DNA from 4 places in the Halomonas sp. R57-5 genome. Region 3 is predicted to be linked to each of the others. Evidence: predicted binding sites of a transcription regulator. Region 3 holds the regulator's gene; each other region holds the start of a gene.
What was found. Region 3 encodes FliA, which starts transcription of late flagellar genes. Its sites were predicted from a motif close to CTAAAGTTNNNNNNNNNNCNGCCGATA; they were not measured.

Region 1 (2,206 bases), 2.4 Mb from region 3:
GCTGTCATCGTCGCCTTCATTGCTGCCGGGCAGCCCGCCGCCCATCTGAATGGGCGTGGCCGAACCGAGATGCGTCGAGGGGGCCATGGCGGCCACATGGCTGCCGTAAAGCAGATAGGTGCCCGCGCTTGCCGCGCGCGCACCGCTGGGGGATACGTACATGACGACGGGGACATCAGCGTTGAGCATCTCGCGAATCATGTCGCGGGTAGTGTCGMCCAGYCCGCCGGGGGTATCGAGCTCGACGATCACCACTTCGCTGCCCTGCTCGCGGGCTTTATCCAAGCCGCGCTCGAAGTAATCCTTGGTCGCCGGGCCGATCGCGCCTTCGATATTGAGCACCAGCGCGCTGGAAGAAGAGGACTGCGCCATGGCCTGCCAGGTCAACGACATGGTAGCCATTAGCAAACCGGCAACTATCAACCAGAGCCAGTGCGGTTTGAGAGAAAGGGTTTGCATACCCACTCCTCGCATTCAACGCCTGAACATTCCCCTCTGAATCTGAAGCTTATCCATAGCAACATACACAAGGCTATCTACTCAACGTAGCAGCCACTTTGAGCTTCGTCATGAACAACGTGAAGGCAAGCTTCGTGGGTAAAAAGAGCCTGAACCAAGTTAGCGATTTTGAAGGCCAGAGGTGGTCGAAATATTTTGAGGAATCGGTTAGTTCAAGTAATAACCACTCACTTTCCACGTCCCCTCTTCCAAGTGAGGGGTGATGGTTTCCGTAATCTGCGGCCTGTTTTCAAAACTTGTTTGGAACGTCAAAACCGCGTAGTCATCTCTTGGAGCCCCTGGCATAGAGGTTTCGCGAACGACGCTTACTTGCCGACGGGATTGAACCGCACCAAAGTCACGGCGCGCTGCACCAATCGTCCGTTCTAACATGTGCGGTGAAAGCGGCTTTTTTAGTAATGAAGACGAAGTTTCCCATGCCTGCTCATACTGACCGCTATCGATGGCTTCTAGCCACGCCAACGCCGCCGCCTCTGCATCACTGCTGTTTGCATGAGCTTGGGAGGATAGCGAGAGAAACAAGGTGGCAAAGATAAAGATCAGGTTTTTGGGCATAGCAGGGTCTCTTGGCATTTAACAACGACCAGAGAAATCTTCATGGCCTTTGCTATATATCGGTAAACGTCAGGATTTCTTTAGGGTCCCAGAAGGTATTTGATGAACACCAACGCTCCTAGCTATGGCTCTGCTTCTCAAACCCTACCCGCTCGTTTACTATGCGCCACCCACAATCTTTCAGTTGCCACTATTTAGGTCACCATGCCCGTCAACGTCCTCTATACCGACCTTTCTGGCTACTACGATTTGATGTGCGTAGATATCGACTATCAAGCGCAAAGTCACGCCATTCGCAGGCTGCATCAGATTTTCGGTAACGGCGGTACGACACACCTAGATTTAGCCTGTGGCACCGGCCCACACGTGCGCCATTTCATTGATCTTGGATACGCCAGCAGCGGGTTGGATATCAACCAACCCATGCTGGATATCGCCGCCACACGCTGCCCAGAAGCGCTCTTCACGTTGCAAGACATGAGCGACTTCAAAGCCAACGAACCTCAAGACTTAATCACCTGTTTTTTATACTCAATCCACTACAGCGATGGCATTGAAAAGCTCAAAGCGTGTATATCCAGTGTTTATCGTGCACTCAAGTCTGATGGCATTTTCTGTTTTAACGCCGTCGATAAAGACAAAATCGATAACGCTTTATCTGTTAAGCACAGCGCCAAACAAGCAAACGATTTATTCACCTTCCGCTCCGGATGGCACTACAGCGGCCAAGGCGAAAAGCAGTCGCTTAGACTCAGCATTGAAAAAGCCAACGCTGAAGGAACACTGCTATGGAACGACGAACACCCCATGGTAGCCGTCAGCTTTGCAGAGTTAAGCGCACTCTTAGCGCCTCACTTTGAGGTTCATGTGTTTGAGCACAACTATGAAAAGATCATCCCCTGGGATAACGCCTCAGGAAACTCTATTTTTGTCTGTGTGAAGAAATAAACCCTGCTTGCCCCTGAAAATCACCATCTCCCGTGCTGTCCGTCAGAAAACGTTGGCCATACATGGCCGAAATTGTCCCCTTTGTGACCGGTCAACGCATCGTTGGCTGAATGCGTAACAGCTAATCTGTAGCCTCACTTCACCACGATGAGATTAGCCATGGCCCAGCCTAAAACCGCATTGT
Region 2 (2,206 bases), 1.1 Mb from region 3:
TGCCCAGGTAGTTCAAGCGGGGCAGGATGCAGAGTTTAACGTCAATGGAATCGATATTGTTAGCCCTACCAATCAAGTGGAAGGCGCTATTCAAGGCATTACCTTAAACCTTGCTGAGGCTGGTGCGACGAGCACTGTAAGCGTTGAGCAGGATGATGAGGCTATCCGCGAGCAGATCACGGCCTTTGTTGATGACTTCAACACGCTCAAGGACACCATTACCAGTTTGACAGCGTTTGACGAAGAGACTGGTCAGTCGGCGGGGTTGAACGCCGATGCCGCGACCCGCGCGGTTGAACGAGAGCTTCGTCAAACAATTAGCAGTGTTGTCGGCGGCGATGGCTTTAGCGTGTTGTCGGATATAGGTATTTCACTTCAAGTGGATGGCAAGCTGGAGATTGACGAAGATAAGTTAGATAGCATTGTTGCTAATCAGCCGGATCAGCTAGCCAATTTTTTTGCAGGCGATAGCGAAGAGGGTGGCATGGCAGGGCAAATAGCCTCATCGCTGGAAAGCTTGGTGGGAACAGGTGGCCGCCTTGAAAGTGCCGTTGATTCGTCTGAAAGGCGCTTTGCTTCGTTAGAAGACCGCTATGCGACAACGGAAAGCCGTATCGAGCAAACCGTTGAGCGTTATCGCACACAGTTTCAAGCGATGGACAGCATGGTAGCGCAAATGAACTCAACCAGTGCTTATCTGACCCAGCAGTTTGCAGTGCTTGATCAGCAAGGTTAAGTTAGGCTGATAAGCTAGCTAAATTAATAGTTTACAAGATGCCCGGCACAGTGTGTTGGGCATTTTTCTTTGCAATGCTTTAAAAACAGCTTAAAAAAGGCATTAACTCTAAAGTTTGCTCCTCCGCAGCCGATAGATTACCTAGACACCTTTCTCTACTTCTTATAAGGAATGAACCCCATGGCATCGATCACAGCACTCGGTGTAGGTTCTGGATTAGATCTTTCAGGTTTGGTGGATCAGCTAAAAGCGGCCGAACAGCAAAAGCTTGTGCCTATTCTAGAGCAGAAAAGTGCTCAGCAAACCAAAATTTCAGCTTATGGGCGCCTTGAATCAGCGATGGATCGCGTGCAAACCTCTATTGCTGCGTTGAACGATGCCGCTACATTTAAGCAGCAAAAAAGCACCGTGACGGGCGATGGCGTATTGGCGACCGCAGGCGAAACCGCTAATGCCGGGCGCTATGAAGTAACCGTTACCCAACTGGCTCGCGCAGGCAGCGCTGCTTCCAACAGCGTAGCGCTAGACCAAGAGGTAACAGCAGCCGATGCGACGCTAACGCTTAACTTTGGTGCTGGCGGAACACAAACAAGCTACGACGTTGCTATTTCAGCGGGCAGTACGCTGGCGGATGTTCGTGACCAGATCAATGCGGATAAAGAGGCTGGCGTAACCGCTTCTATCGTTAATGATGGCACTGGGTACCGCTTAGCGCTGAGCTCAAAAGAGACGGGCCAAGATGCTTCACTGGAGGGCTTCTCAGGCTTAGCGTCGCTGACCATGGATGCAGCCACCCAGCGTTCAGGTCAGGACGCTGAGCTGAATGTTAATGGCATTACTATCACCAGTAAAACCAACCGCGTTGAAGAGGCCATCCAAGGCGTAACGCTTGATCTCACAGAGGCCTCTGGAGACCCCGTTACGCTGGTGATTGAGCGTGATGATGCGTCGCTAAGAGAAGCCATTGACGAGTTCGTTAAAAACTATAACGAAATGAAATCCACCGTTGGCCGAATGACCGCATACAACGGCGAAGGCGAAACGTCTGGCGAGCTAGTGGGTGACCGCACCGTGCGCACCATTGAAGACCGCCTACGCCGGGATATTACTGACAACCTCGGCACCGGCGATATTTCACGCCTTTCACAACTGGGCATAGCCATTGATGAGAAGGGGCGATTAAAGGTCGACGAGGATAAGTTGGACGATGCAGTAGCCAACAACCCAGAGGGGCTATCTGCCTTCTTTGCGGGCGAAACCGAAGAAGGCGGCTTTGCTGGGCGCTTAAACGCCACGCTTGAAGGCATTACGGCAGAAAACGGCATCATTCAAAGCTCAGTGACTAGTGCTGAGCAGCGGGTTGACAGCCTGGACGAGCGTAAGCTTCGTATGGAGGCTAGTATCGAGCGCAGCACAGAGCGTTACCGTAAGCAGTTTGGGCAATTGGATGGTTTGATCGCCCAAATGAAC
Region 3 (2,206 bases):
CGATGCCGATGCGTTTGCGACCATGTTCCGTACGTTGCGCCAGTTGCATGAGGGTGGTGGGCCGCGTCGTTTGCTGGCACTCCATGAGCCGCACTTGCCGCGCCAGGGGCTACTCGATAACTTGCGTGAGGCTGCTGATTACTACTTAAATATGGAGTTACTGGTACTTGCACGATGAGCGCACTCTGCCAAGGAGACCAAGCATGCTAAGCTGGCCGTTAACAGGGCGGCTGCCGTTGATCGCGGCGCTGCTGACAGGGTGTCTATGGGCAGGTTTAACGGGGAGCGCCCAGGCAGCGCCCGGTAGCTGGAGCACTCAGATACCGGGACTGATGGKGGCGATGAGTGATCGGGCAAGCAGTAGTCAGGCGGCCACCCCACCCGACGTCGCCAGCCTGCAGTCAGGCCAGCTTGGGCGTATACAGTGGCAGTTTCMCTACCCCCCCAGTGCGCACTTAAACGCTTGGCTGTGCCATCCTGAGCAGTGCGTTGCGTTAACGGGTATGCGGGGTTCTACTACCGCGCTAGCGGGACGAGACGCCGATGCGCCGTTGCATTTTCGCTTCGCCTTACGTCCAGGTCAGCGGCCTGTTCGGGTGCAGGGATTGCAAATGATTGTGAATTATCAGTGAAGGCTGGATAGCCGCGAGGCGAGAATATGTACACAGCACAGGGCAGAATTAAACAAAATGAGCTGTTGACTCAATACATGCCATTAGTGCGACGTCAGGCCTTGACGCTACAGGTTCGATTGCCAGCGAGTATTGAGCTCGACGACCTTATTCAAGCCGGGATGGTGGGGCTGCTGGAAGCGCTGGGGCGCTTCGACGCTACCCAGGGAGCCACCTTCGCGACCTTTGCCAGTCAACGTATTCGCGGTGCGATGATGGACGAGTTGCGCACCCGCGACTGGCTGCCGCGCAGCGTACGCCGCTCAGCGCGGGCGGTTGACCGCGCCGTTCGCCAATTAGAGCAGCAGCTCGGGCGAGCGCCGGAAGAGCACGAAATTGCTCACCACCTAGAGATGCCGCTGAGCGACTATCAGCAGCTCCTTAACGACACCAACAGCGGCCAGCTATTGCCGTTTGAAGAGCTAGTCGCCGATGGCGGCGAGCCTATCAGTCATGAACTGGGCAATTCACCGTTCGAGCAGTTGCTGGATGGACAGCAGCGGCAAACGCTGATTGATGCGATTGAAGCGCTGCCAGAGCGTGAAAAGTTGCTTATGGCGCTGTACTACCAAGAAGAACTCAACCTCAAGGAAGTAGGGGCTGTGTTGGGCGTAACGGAGTCACGCGTTTCTCAACTACACAGCCAGGCCGTAAGTCGTTTACGCGCTCGCTTACACGACTCGGCATAACACCTCTTTTTACTCACTTGTGACCGGCAAGGAGCCGTGGATGAATCCTTCGACGCTGATAGGCATATTTGCCAGCATACTGCTGTTGGTGAGCGTGCTGTTTTTAACCGCAGAGTCCCCTGAAAGCTTTATCAATTTTCCGGGTCTGGCCATCGTGGTGACCGGTACCCTGGCGGCGACCTTTATCAGCTATCCGCTGAAAGAGGTGCTGCGTGTCGTACGGCTGGTGGGCTTGGTATTTCGGCGCGAAAATACCTATATGCGTGACGATATCCGCGAATTGGTCGATATGTCACGGCTGTGGTTTAAAGGCGATGTGCGCGCGGTCGAGCGCGAGTTGGAGCATACCCGCAATCCGTTTCTGCGCACCGGGATCCAACTGGTGATCGCCAACACCAAAGAGGACGAAATTTTTGACATGTTGCGCTGGCGCATCGCCCGCCTTAAAGCGCGTGAGCATGCCGAGGCACAAATATTTCGCACCATGGCCACCTATGCGCCTGCGTTTGGCATGATCGGTACCCTGGTAGGGCTGGTCAATATGCTGGAAGTCATGGATGCAGGCGACTTGCAGGTGATTGGGCCGCGCATGGCGGTGGCCCTGCTGACTACCTTCTATGGCATTTTACTCGCCAACTTAGTGTTTAAACCGATTGCGGTGAAGTTAGAGCGCCGCACCGAAGAGCGACTGATTACCATGAACATGGTGCTGGAAGGTATTTCGCTGATTACCAAGCGTCGCCTGCCGTCGTTTATCGAAGAGACACTCAACTCCTTTGTGGCTAACTACCACGATGAAATTCGTGATAACAGCGTCAAACCCAGGCCTGACTCGTCGGTGAGTTC
Region 4 (2,206 bases), 1.2 Mb from region 3:
CACGAAAACAATCAGGTTTTCCGTTACTTTGTCGAAAGTTACTCGCTCCAGCATATTTTCCGATAGATTGCCGTTGTTAAACTCGGTACCGTCATCATCAGCCGATGCCTCATCAAGCCGATCACCGTCGCCGCTATAGGTAATTTTCATGTCGTTATAATCAAGCTCAACAGGCGGCGAGTTTAGGTCATAGCTCCCCGCTGCATCTTGAAGCAGGCTAGCATCGTAGCTGGCCCCAGGCTCAAACCCATTTTCAGCCGTGAGTAGTGAAGCATTAATATCCGTAACGTCTTGTGACTGCCATACATGGTCAGGATGAGCCCCATCAATGGGCGTCCCTATCAGGTGCTTCCCATCTTGAGTGAATATCTGAATGTCGTCATCCAAACCTAAAGAGTTTATCTCCAGCGTGACGTTAGTCGCACCCGCAGGTACGTAAGCCAATGAAACTGTACCGGAGGTAAAACTCTCAAAACCAGGCCCAAGAAGCTCAGTAATATGAGCTGCGTCGCCTAGTTTAACCGGCAATGGCCGTGGTTCCGCGGGTGCGAGCGGCGTCTTACCAAACGCCTCTGTAATGAAAGCGAGTCGGTCGACCTCCTCTGCGAGCTGCTGATACTCGGCATTGATTGAGGAACGGTCAGCATCAGAGAGGGTGCCATTGGCGGATTGAATGGCGAGCTCACGAGCTCGTTGCAAAATATCGTTAATACTATCAAGACCACCTTCGGCAGTTTGCATCAGTGAGATGCCATCGTTAATGCCTTGAGTTAACGTCTTTCCAGCTTGAAGATTGGACTCCATGCGGTTAGCAATAGCCTGCCCGGCAGCATCATCCTTCGCCCCATTGATACGCAACCCCGAAGAAAGGCGCTCGATTGCAGTCTCCATGGCAGAGTGTGAGCGCTTGAGCTGGTTCTGACCGTTTAAAGAGAGCAGATTCGTATTAATCACCGCCATTCAGGACATCCTTGTATACAGTTCGTTAAATTGAGTAACGGCAGGAGTGGTCGAAACTTTAAGGCTTGATAGAGAAAATACTTAAATTTCATGGAATTCCGGAGCAATACTTTCCGTAAACCAGTAGTATCAAGGTGACCGTCGGAATGTGCTCTCTTGAAAATGAGGTAATACCGTGACCTCCACTTTTATCCACCTATCTCCTGCTTGGCATGAAATACAGTGAACACAAAAGAATCATGAAGGCACGTATTACCCAGATCCCAACACGGCCTCCTTCACTGGCGTGTTAGCTTTCACATCTATTACAACTGTCTTTCCGATAATGTCTTTAAGCATCTTGGGCGGCAGTCCATATCCTGGTCTTACGCTTCTTACGGAATCCCCTGTTATTACATCACCCGATTTTAGATCCTTAACAAAATATAAAGACCGGCGGAATTGAACGTTACCTTGTTCACTAGATTTACGGCCGTAATCCACATCACCCAGTGCTTGCCAGGCCGTCTTGGTATCACGGCATAAGTCTGCAAGTTCACGAGGTTCGAGCGAAAAGCTATCATCCGGGCCACCACCATTTCGATTGAGAGTGAAATGCTTTTCGATGATTGAAGCACCAAGTGCCACACTAGTGACCGCAGTAGTATTATCAAGAGTATGGTCAGACAACCCCGTTACTAAACCATGCCGCGCGATCATATCGGGTATGGTACGCAGATTGTAGTCAGAGGCGGGAGCTGGGTAGCCACTGACGCAGTGCAAAACCGCCAATTCTTTACAGCCGCCTTCTCGGGCCGCTTCGATGGCCTCAGAAATCTCCTCTACATTGGCCATGCCAGTGGAAATAATCATCGGCTTGCCGGTGCTGGCCACGTATTTGATTAGGGGTAAATCCACTGCTTCGAACGAAGCAATTTTGTAGGCTGGTGCGTTGAGATCCTCTAGAAGATCAACCGCTGTATTGTCGAAAGGAGAGCTGAAGATGGTTATCCCTAGCTTGCGGGCATGCTCAAACAGCGGAGCATGCCATTCCCAGGGCATGTGTGCCTCTTGGTAGAGTTCGTATAGTGTACGACCGTCCCAAAGGCCACCTTTGATCTTGAACTCTTCGTTAGCACAATCCAGCGTGATTGTGTCAGGTCGGTAGGTCTGTATTTTAACCGCATCGGCGCCCGCTTTCTTTGCCTCTTCAATTATTCTCTTGGCATTCTCAATACTACCATTATGGTTGGCTGACAGCTCAGCG

Region 1: HALO_RS10340 (DUF4019 domain-containing protein) is a predicted target of FliA. The motif match lies at 1,132-1,158, and genes of this name have one in related genera.
Region 2: fliD (flagellar filament capping protein FliD) is a predicted target of FliA. The motif match lies at 845-871, and genes of this name have one in related genera.
Region 4: HALO_RS23440 (flagellin N-terminal helical domain-containing protein) is a predicted target of FliA. The motif match lies at 996-1,022, and genes of this name have one in related genera.

The regions. Positions count from the first base shown of each region.
Region 1 is NZ_LN813019.1:2,259,198-2,261,403, reverse strand. It holds gene HALO_RS10345 (NfeD family protein) at 1-459, opposite strand, end outside; gene HALO_RS10340 (DUF4019 domain-containing protein) at 667-1,074, opposite strand; gene HALO_RS10335 (class I SAM-dependent DNA methyltransferase) at 1,279-2,022, shown strand; gene HALO_RS10330 (isochorismatase family protein) at 2,182-2,206, shown strand, end outside.
Region 2 is NZ_LN813019.1:957,616-959,821, forward strand. It holds gene fliD (flagellar filament capping protein FliD) at 1-736, shown strand, start outside; gene fliD (flagellar filament capping protein FliD) at 917-2,206, shown strand, end outside.
Region 3 is NZ_LN813019.1:4,852,606-4,854,811, reverse strand. It holds gene HALO_RS22155 (hypothetical protein) at 1-178, shown strand, start outside; gene HALO_RS22150 (flagellar protein FlhE) at 204-632, shown strand; gene HALO_RS22145 (RNA polymerase sigma factor FliA) at 659-1,360, shown strand; gene HALO_RS22140 (motility protein A) at 1,401-2,206, shown strand, end outside.
Region 4 is NZ_LN813019.1:971,585-973,790, reverse strand. It holds gene HALO_RS23440 (flagellin N-terminal helical domain-containing protein) at 1-960, opposite strand, end outside; gene pseI (pseudaminic acid synthase) at 1,213-2,206, opposite strand, start outside.